Regions from separate parts of the Cupriavidus ulmosensis genome, predicted to be linked through region 2. Evidence: predicted binding sites of a transcription regulator. Region 2 holds the regulator's gene; each other region holds the start of a gene.
What was found. Region 2 encodes LexA, which represses DNA repair genes until DNA is damaged. Its sites were predicted from a motif close to ACTGTATNNNNATACAGT; they were not measured.
Positions count from the first base shown of each region.

Region 1: a site for LexA is predicted at 1,811-1,828, ahead of dinB (DNA polymerase IV). Genes of this name have one in related genera too.
Region 3: a site for LexA is predicted at 1,122-1,139, ahead of imuA (translesion DNA synthesis-associated protein ImuA). Genes of this name have one in related genera too.

Region 1 covers NZ_CDRMWP010000001.1:2,012,186-2,015,456, forward strand. Annotated here, with positions in the region: gene ACWTPI_RS09220 (hypothetical protein) at 1-424, opposite strand, end outside; gene dinB (DNA polymerase IV) at 585-1,748, opposite strand; gene ACWTPI_RS09230 (hypothetical protein) at 1,872-2,363, opposite strand; gene ACWTPI_RS09235 (23S rRNA (adenine(2030)-N(6))-methyltransferase RlmJ) at 2,710-3,271, opposite strand, start outside.
Region 2 covers NZ_CDRMWP010000001.1:2,535,637-2,538,907, reverse strand. Annotated here, with positions in the region: tRNA gene ACWTPI_RS11585 (tRNA-His) at 427-502, opposite strand; gene ACWTPI_RS11580 (hypothetical protein) at 661-831, opposite strand; gene lexA (transcriptional repressor LexA) at 952-1,608, opposite strand; gene ACWTPI_RS11570 (asparaginase) at 1,869-2,873, shown strand; gene rpsF (30S ribosomal protein S6) at 2,975-3,271, shown strand, end outside.
Region 3 covers NZ_CDRMWP010000003.1:194,850-198,120, forward strand. Annotated here, with positions in the region: gene ACWTPI_RS34860 (hypothetical protein) at 1-936, opposite strand, end outside; gene imuA (translesion DNA synthesis-associated protein ImuA) at 1,172-1,873, shown strand; gene ACWTPI_RS34870 (Y-family DNA polymerase) at 1,800-3,263, shown strand; partial or broken gene ACWTPI_RS34875 (PHP domain-containing protein) at 3,271-3,271, shown strand, end outside.

The sequences.
Region 1 (3,271 bases), 520 kb from region 2:
TGTGGAAGCCGAGGATGTCGGGGTCGAGCGGGGTCTTGGTGTTGTTGAGGTAGCCGAGCTCCGCCTTGGAGTAGGGCAGCACGGGCGTGACGTGCTTGCGGAGAAAATTTTCCTGCAGGGAGTGGGTCAGGTAGCTGCCGTTGGCATCGGCTTCCAGTTTTTCGCTGAGGAGAAAGCGCTGCAAGGCGCTTTTGTCGGCGAACGCGGCACGCTGGGCGTTGTATTCCGCCAGCTTCCGGCTGGCCCGCAGAAAGCCGTCGCTCTTGTAGCTTGCGCTGGCCAGGTAGAGGACCGAGAACAGGAGGAACGCCACGGCCGGGGCGAAGATCGCCATCCGCCTCCAGTGCCGGCGCAGCCATTGCCACAGGGCGATGGCGGAGGGTGGCAGGGCAAGCGTGCTTTCCGGCGATCTGGCTTCCGACATGGTGTCTCTTTGAATCGATGGATGGAAATGCGCCGGTTGCGCGCCGGCTTACTAGAATCCATCAACACAGTGAGGCAATGGCTGGCGAATTTTCCTAAGCGGAATACTGAATCATCTCGATATTGCGTACTTGTTCGTAATTTGCGCGCCGGGCACCCGCTCAGCCGGCTTCATCGAACGGCAATTCGCCTTGCACAGGCAACGGCGCGAGGTCGTCTTCTCCGGCCACCGTCAACGCGCTGACCCTGACGCCCAGCAACCGTATCCTGCGGTCGAGCGTGACCCGTTTCACGCATTCGGTGGCGGCGCGCCGCAGTTGCACGGCGTCGGCGGTGGGCTCGGGCAGGCTCAGGTCGCGCGTGACGGTCTGGAAGTCGTCGTAGCGCAGCTTGACGCCAACGGTGCGGCCGACATAGCCCTTGCGGTGCAGGTCTTCGGCCAGACGCTGGCACAGGCCGGTGAAGATTTCGGAGAGGGCCTGGCGGTCCTGGCGCGGGTGGAGGTCGCGCTCGAAGGTGGTTTCGCGGCTCATGGACTTGGGTTCGGCGCTGACCACCACGCTGCGGTCGTCACGGCCCTGGGCGGTTTCCGCCAGCCACGCGGAGTAGCTGCGGCCGAAGTGGCTTTGCAGCAGGCCGAGGTCGGCATGGGCGAGGTCGCCGACGGTGGCGATGCCCAGGCCGGCGAGCTTCTCGGTGGCCTTGGGACCGATGCCGTTGACCTTGCGCACGGGCAGGGGCCAGATGCGCGCGGGGATGTCCGCGGCGGTGAGCAGGGTGAGCCCGTCGGGCTTGTCGAGTTCGGAGCCGATCTTGGCGAGCAGCTTGTTGGGGGCGATGCAGATGGAGCAGCTCAGTTGCGTGGCTTCGCGCACGGCCTGCTTGATGCGCGTGCCGAGTTCGGCCGGCTCGCCTTGCACGTCGCTGAGGTCGATGTAGATTTCATCGATGCCGCGGTCTTCGATCTGGTCGGTGAAGGCGTGGACGGCGGCCTTGAACAGGCGGGAGTAGTGCCGGTAGGAATCGAAGTCGGTGGGCAGCAGGATGGCGTCCGGCGCGAGCTGGGCGGCCTTCATCATGCCCATCGCGGAGAAGACGCCGAGCGCGCGCGCCTCGTAGGTCGAGGTGGTGACGACGCCGCGGCCGGCGTAGTCGCGCAGGCGGGCAAAGCGCCGGCTGCCGTCGGGCAGCGTCTCGGGCGTGGCGTTGCGCCCGCCGCCGATCACCACGGGCTTGCCGCGCAGTTCCGGGTACCGCAGGAGTTCGACGGAGGCGTAGAACGCGTCCATGTCCAGGTGGGCGATGCGGCGGGTTGCGGATGGCATTGGCGGCGGCTGGGATCGGGCGACGCCTGCGTCCTGCCGTGGCCGGGCGCAGCGTCTCCATGACTGTATGCATATACAGTATATCGAAGTCCGCGCCGGATACGGAATTGTCCGAGTGTGTGCCTAGCGCAGCAGGAAGGCGATGTCGTCGACGCTGATCTGCGCGGGCGGCACGCCGCGGCGCTGCTGGAACAGGATGTGCTGGAGCACCTGGCGGCGCTGGGCGGCGAAGACGGCGAGGTCGATCGGCGAGCCGGTGCGGGCGTAGTGCTCGATCAGCAGCTTGTAGGCGCGGTGACGCAGGCGCAGCGCTTCGCCGTCGGCGCGGAGCTTGCCGGCGTCCTCCGCCGCGGGCGGCTCGGCCGCGCGCAGGGCTTCGAGTGCGAGGGCGTGCAGGTCGCGGTAGCGGTCGAGTTCGGCCTGCGTGGTGCGCAGGCGCTCGCGCAGTTCGCGGACCTTGCGCTGCAGCCGCAGCGTCATGCCGACGCCGTGCTCGATCAGCGCGACGGTTTCCAGCGCATGGCTGGCCGCGGCGATGGTGTTCTTCCAGATTCCCCGGTCGGCCGCGTCGGCGTCCGTTGTCCAGCCGTTGCCGGCTCCGCTGAGTGTTTTCATATGACCCTTGTACCCGATGTCCGGCGGCCGGTCCTGTGGTGTCCGGTCCTGTCCGTGCGCACGGTGGCCGCGCTGGCGGCGGCCTGCCATGCCGATGGTGCCTCGTGCGTTCGGGTACGTGCCGGCATATTCCGTGTGTGTCAGGCGTGTTTCAGGCCTGTGTCACGCACGTGCCATGCCGCAGCCTCGCGCCGAGGTTTTGGGGATCGATGCTACGGTCTTAGCGGGCGCGGGCCAAGTAGAAGATGCTTAGATCTGGTTTTCCCGGCGCCTATGTCGCACCGTTGTCGGTGCCGTCGGTGCTGTCGGTGCCATCGGCAGTGCCATCATCGGCACCGTCATGACTTCAGTCTTCCCGCGCTTCGAGCGTGAAGCCGGCGCCGGCATCCTGGCCCAGCAGCGAGACCAGCGTGGGCATGGCCGCTTCCAGGTTTTCCTTGAGGCGCCACGGCGGGTTGACGATGAACATGCCGCTGCCGTGCAGGCCCAGCCCGCCGGCCACCGGCTGCTTGACCGTGAGCGTGACGTGCAGCCAGCTCTTGAGCGGCAGCTTCTTGAGCTGCACCGGCAACTGCACCGATTCGCGGCGCTGCACCTCGGGATACCAGATGGCATAGATGCCGGTGGCGAAGCGCTGCAGGCCGTCCTGCAGCGTGCGCACCACGCGGGCGTAGTCCTGCTTGTCCTCGTAGGAGGGGTCGACCAGCACCAGCGCGCGGCGCGGCGGGGGCGGCAGGATGGCGTTGATGCCGGTGAAGCCGTCGCCGTCGTACAGCATGACGCGGCGGCCGGCGCCGCGGAAGTTGTCGCGCAGCACCTGGATTTCCGTGGGGTGCATCTCGAACAGGCGCAGGCGGTCGGCGTCGCGCAGCATCTGCCAGGCCAGCCACGGCGAGCCCGGATAGTGC
Region 2 (3,271 bases):
GACGATGCGAGATTGAAGGCTATCAGGATGCGGAGACACGGACTGTCAACAACTGTCACCGCGGCTGCGGCCGCCGTTCCGCCAAAAAAAGCCGCTGGGCCGGGGGAGCGGCGCAGCGGCATCGGGAAGTGTCGAATATGAGCACCAGGGGATGGTGCCGCGGCCAGCATAAGAAGCAACGTACCGTTTGACTGTCAACAATTGCAAAATGACCGGCCTCGCATGCGCGATAAGCGGGTCGACTGGCGACGTTGGTTTGAGGAGGGGAGTCCGGGCAATGGCAAATTGGAGCATCGGTGCGATGCTTGCCAGCGGCAGAAAACAAAAACGGCGCCAGAGGCGCCGTTGGGTATATCCGCTTTTATCGGATATCTCGTATCGCGAACGGCTGGTTAATGCTCAAGCCGTCGATACCGAAGAGAATTCTGGGGTGGCTGATGGGACTCGAACCCACGACGACAGGAATCACAATCCTGGACTCTACCAACTGAGCTACAGCCACCGTCGTTGTCTTTCAGCTGAGTGCTGATCGACGAAAAACAAGATTATACAAACTTCATTGGCACATGGCTAGTACTTCGCCTCAAAAAATTTCATGAGGCTGGCGCATGCGGCGAATGGCAACCGTCTCCACGCTGCGCCACCACGCGGCACGCGCCATTACACGGACAGCTTGGGAAGGTCTTCCAGCTCGAGCATGCGGCAGATGGCGGCCATGCTGCCGACCATCGTGCGCCGCTGCGCGCCCTGGTAGATGCGCACGCCTTTGGACTGGCGGAACGGAACGGGCTTGACGGGGCGGCGGGTGGAGAAGCGATTGGCTGGGAGCATGGCTACACCTGGTGATTTGCAACAACAGTTGTCGGCATCCGCAGCGCGGATGGCGTTGGCATATCGGGTGCAGCTCGAGGCGGGCGAACCCGCTCCAGCCGCACTTGAGGCTTGGGGCTTTTAGAACGCGCCGGTACGGATCAGGCCGACGGCGATGCCTTCCAAGGAGAATTCTTCCCGGTCCGGCTGGACGATGATGTTGCTGAAGTCGGGGTTCTCCGCGATCAGTTCGATCGTGTCGCCGCGGCGGTTGAGGCGTTTGACGGTGACGTCCTCGCCGAGCCGGGCCACGACGATCTTCCCGTTGGCGGCTTCGCTGGCGCGCTTGACCGCGAGCAGGTCGCCGTCGAGGATGCCGGCGTCGCGCATGCTCAGGCCGCGCACGCGCAGCAGGTAGTCGGGCTGGACTTCGAAGACGGAGGCATCGACCTGGTACTGGCGGTCGATGTGTTCGGCGGCCAGGATCGGGCTGCCGGCGGCGACGCGGCCGACCAGCGGCAGCGTCAGCTGCATGACGCCCGCCATCGGCAGCGAGAACTGGTCGGGCAACTCGGAGTCGCTGCGCGATACCTTGAGACGGATGCCGCGCGACGCGCCGGGGGTGAGTTCGATCACGCCCTTGCGGGCCAGCGCGCGCAGATGCTCTTCCGCGGCATTGGGCGAGGAGAAGCCGAACTTGGCGGCAATCTCGGCACGCGTGGGCGGAAAGCCGGTGTGCTGGAGAGTGCTGCGAATCAGGTCGAAAATCTGCTGCTGCCGCGGTGTCAGGGTCGCCATAGTCGCCGTTGTTCGCTGTTGTTTTCGCTGTTATTGGAGAGCACTGTACGTTTAAACAGTATGCTGTGATTTTATACAGTATCGAGTGAAGTGCAAGCGGAATTTTTAGGACGCGGCGCATCGACGAATAGTTTGCAACACGCCTGCCTGCGGGCGCGCCTTGCGGGTGCCGGGATGCGCAGGGTTACAATCCGCGGCACGCGGTGCCCGTTCCGGGTACGCGTTTTTTTCGACTCCAGGTTTCCTACACGTCCCCCGCCATGTCCTCACTGCGTCGCGTCGTTGTGCTTGCCACCGGCGGCACCATTGCCGGTTCTTCGTCCAATCCCGCCAGCAGCGCGAAGTACCAGGCCGCCACGGTGCCGGTGTCGGCGCTGCTCGGGGCCGTGCCCGCGCTTGGCGAGGTAGCGCGCATCGAGGCGGAGCAGGTGGCGCAGGTGGACAGCAAGGACATGTCGTTCGCGCTCTGGTCCAGGCTGGTCGAGCGGATCCGCTTCTGGTCGGCGCAGCCCGACGTCGCCGGCATCGTGGTGACGCACGGCACCGATACGCTGGAGGAAACGGCGATGGTGCTGCACCTGGCCTGCGAGGCCACGCTGCCGGTGGTGCTGACCGCGGCCATGCGGCCGTCGACTTCTCTGTCCGCGGACGGCCCGCTGAATCTGCTCGACGCGGTGCGCGTGGCCAGCCATCCGGCGTCGGTGGGGAAGGGTGTGCTGCTGGTCGTCAACCAGGAGATCCACGCCGCGCGCGACGCCGTGAAGGCGCACACGGCGGCGGTGAACGCCTTCGCTTCGCCGGCGGGCGGCCCGGTCGGTTATGTGCAGGACGATTTCGTCTGTTTCACCCGCGCCCCGCTGCGGCTGCCGGCCGCGGCCATGCCGGTGCCGGTGCCGGCGGCGTGGCCGCAGGTGGAAATCCTGGCCAGCTACGCGCAGCCGGGCCGGGTGATGGTCGATGCGCTGGTCGCGGCCGGGGTGAACGGCCTCGTGGTGGCCGCCGCGGGCAACGGCTCGATCCACCAGTCGCTGGCGGAGGCGCTGGCCGAGGCCGCCGCGGCGGGCGTGGCGGTCGTGCGCAGCTCGCGCACCGGGGCCGGGCATGTGGCGATGCCGGCGCAGCCGCGGCCGAGCGCCGGCGTCTTCGTGTCGGCCGGCGACCTGAATCCCTACAAGGCGCGCGTGCTGCTGCTGCTCACGCTGGCGGCCAGGCCGGCGCTGGCGGCGGATCCGGCGGCGTTGCAGGCGCTCTTTGCCGATAACTGAAGCAGCTTGCCCTATGCGTGGAAAGCGCGCTATACTTTAAGGCTATCCAACCTTGCCACACCGGACATGGCGCCCGGGTGGCTTATCCAAAAGGAGCGTCAATGCGTCATTACGAAATCGTATTTATCGTCCATCCGGACCAGAGCGAACAGGTTCCGGCCATGATCGAGCGTTACAAGACGCTGGTCACCTCGCAGGAAGGCCAGATCCACCGAGTGGAAGACTGGGGCCGCCGTCAGATGGCCTACATGATCCAGAAGCTGGCCAAGGCTCACTACGTTTGCCTGAACATCGAATGCGGCAAGGAAACCCTGGCTGAACTCGAACACGCGTTCAAGTTCAACGACGCGGTGCTGCGCCACCTCATCGTTCAGACCAAGAAGGCCGAAACCGCACCG
Region 3 (3,271 bases), on a different contig from region 2:
ACTGGTGCTGGTGGGCATGCCGACGATGGATGCGGCCGTGCCGCTTTGCTGGATCGACCACGCCAGCGTCGCCCGGCCGGCCAGGTCGGCGCCCGGCCCGTCGGTCAGCGTCGCCGTCACGGTGCCGGTGCGGCCCGGCTTCACGCTCAGCGACGGCGCCGAGAACGCGATCGAGGGCAGCGCCACCAGCGGCCGCGCCAGCGCCGCGTTGGCGCACAGCCGGTCGCCCGCCGGCGTGCTGGCGCACGCGGTGAGTTGCCCCGTGCCCGCCAGCGTGCCCATGGTGGAGACCTGCGCCGAATGGCTGTCCGCCGCCGGCGCGGCGGCGAACGTGGCGTTGTCGACCGCCCACGACCAGTCCGTCAGGTCGGCCGCGCCGTCGACGCCGTCCGAGCGCTGCACCACCGCGGTGACGACTTGCGCCGCTGCGCCGTAGTTGACCGTCAGCGTGGAGGGCGACAACGTCAGCACATAAGTCTTCGCGGGCGCGGCCTGCACCGTCAGGTGCGTGGTGCTGGTGGCCTGAGTACCGTCGGGCAGCGTCGCCGTGGCGACGATGTCGACCTCGCCGGGCGCGAGCATGCGCACCGAGGCATAGGTGCCCACCGGCTGCATCATGCTGGCCGCCGCCGGCGCCTGGTCGGAGGCCGACACGATTACCGCGACCGCTTCGTTGGACGACGACCACGCGAACCTGGCGCCCTTGACCTCGAGGCCGTCGGCGCCGAGCAAGGTAGCCTTCAGCGTCAACGTGCCGCCCTGCGCGGGCGCGGCCGTGCCGGTGTCGACGACGAGCCGGCTGCTGGGCGCCTGCGTGGTGGCTGGGGAAGATGGGGCTTCGTCGCTGCCGCAGGCGGACAGCAGGCCAGCGGCGAGGACAAGCGAGAGCAGGCCGGCCGCGCGAGACCGCGCGCCGGCATGGATACCTTGGAACATGTGACCTGACCCGTTTTTTGTTTGTTGGCAAGTGCGCGCCGCCGGCGTGCTCGGGCGACTCTAGCGACATGCTTCCCACTCTTCCATACCCCTTTGTGGCTATCAAGTTTTTGTAAAATGCACAAAAAATCACAAAGAAGGCCGGAGATGAGCTGCATAGAGCTTATTCTTGCTTCCACATGACCACTGTATAAATATACAGTAGACTGGTTTACAGATTGCTCTGAAACCAGCCATGCCCATTCCTCTCCCCGAGTCCATCCACCCTGCCCTCTGGCGCGCGTCCCAACTCGCCCGGGCCATCGGTCGTACCGTGCCCACGGGCTACCAGGAACTGGTCGGTGAACTCCCCGGCGGCGGCTGGCCGGCCAGCACACTGGTGGAAATGCTGGTCCAGCAGCCCGGCGTCGGCGAACTGCGCCTGCTACGGCCAGCCCTGCTGGCAAACACGCGCCCTATCGCGCTGATACAGCCCCCGCATGCGCCCCAGGCACTGGCCTTCGCCAATTGGGGCCTATCTCCCCGGCAACTGCTCTGGGTCCGCGCGGAACGCACCGCCGACGCCCTCTGGGCGACGGAACAGATGCTGCGCGCCGGTACGTGCGGCGCGGTGTTGCTGTGGCAGCAGCACATGCGCAACGACGCCCTGCGCCGGCTGCACCTGGCCGCGCAATCGGGGGAAGCGCTGTTTTACCTCATACGCCCTCTCGCCTGCGCGCGAGACGCGTCACCGGCGCCGCTACGGGTCGGCATCGTCCCAGCAGCTGGTGGCGCCGATCTTACCTTCTTCAAGCGCCGCGGCCCGCAGCAGGACAAGCCCGTCTTTGTTCCGCTGGCGCCCTCGCCCATCCTGCTTCGCCGTCATGCATCGCCTGTGGATCTGCCTGCGCCTGCCGCGCCTATGCCTCGAAGTGTTCCGGCCTCGTTGGTCCACTGAGCTGGCCGTGGCAGTCCTCGACAAGGACCGTGTACACCACGCCTCGCCGCTGGCCAGCGTCGCCGGCGTGCGGCCGCATATGCGCCGCGGCGGCGTGCAGACGATCGCGCCGCAAACCGTGCTCATCGAGCGCGACCCGGCGCGAGAGGCGGAGGGCCTGCGTGCGCTGGCCCTCGCCCTCCTGCAGTTTTCACCGTGTGTCGTGGGCGCCGAGGAAGACGCCGTGCTGGTCGACGTCTCCGCGAGCCTGCGGCTCTTCGGAGGTGCCCGTCGGCTACGCGCGCGCATGCGTGCGACCGCCGACGCGCTGGGCTATACCGTGGTGACCGGGTGCGCGTCCACAGCGCAGGCCGCATGGCTCCTCGCGCGCGCTGGCGGCGGTGTGTCGCTCAAGACAACCCGCCTCGGCCATCGGCTGGGCGCCCTCCCCGCTGCAACCCTGCCGGCCGCGCGCATCCATGCCGAGTGGTTGGACGGTCTGGGTTGCCGCACTCTGGGCGACTTGCGCCGCCTGCCGCGGGCCGGCCTGCAGCGGCACTGCGGCGCCGCCATCAACGAAGCACTCGACCGCGCACTGGGCGAGGCAGCGGAAGTGTTCGGCTGGCTGGAGGCGCCGCCGGAGTTTTCCGCGAGGGTGGACCTGCCCGACCGTATCGAGCATGTGGAGGCCACCCTGGTCTATGCCTCCGGGTTGATTGAGCAGCTGATCGGCTGGCTCACGGCGCGGCACCTGGCCATCACGCGCTTTGCCGTGTCCCTGCATCATGAGCGGGGTCGGGAGGCGATCCCGCCGACGGTCGTGGAGATCGCCTTGGCCGAGCCGAACTGGCATGCCGATCACCTGGTCCGCCTGCTGCGCGAGCGGCTGGCACGGCTGAGCGTCGACGCGCCCATGATCGCCGTGCAATTGGCGGCCATCGATACCCAGCCGCTGGCCCCGCCGAGCCAAAGCCTGTTCCCTGAACCGGGCGGCACGCCGGAGGACCACACCCGGCTGCTGGAGCTGCTCGTCGCGCGACTGGGCGCGGATCGCGTCCTGCAGCCGGCGCTGCAGCCCGACTACCGGCCCGCCGTCGCGAACGCCTGGGTGCCCGTGACGGACAAGATCCCGGCCGGAGCCGCCGCGCCGGCTTTGCCGCGGCCGGTCTGGTTGCTGGACCAGCCGATCCCCCTGCTCGAGCGCGAGCATCGCCCCTACTATGGGTCCCCGCTGCGCATGGTGTCCCCGCCAGAGCGCATCGAGGCAGGATGGTGGGCAGGCGAGGTGGTCACGCGTGACTACTATGTGGCCGAGGGCCGCGACCATGCCTGCTACTGGATCTTTCAGGAGCGCATGGGCAGTCGCGAAGGAGACGCCGCACGCTGGTACCTGCACGGGCTGTTCGGGTGATCGAGCCA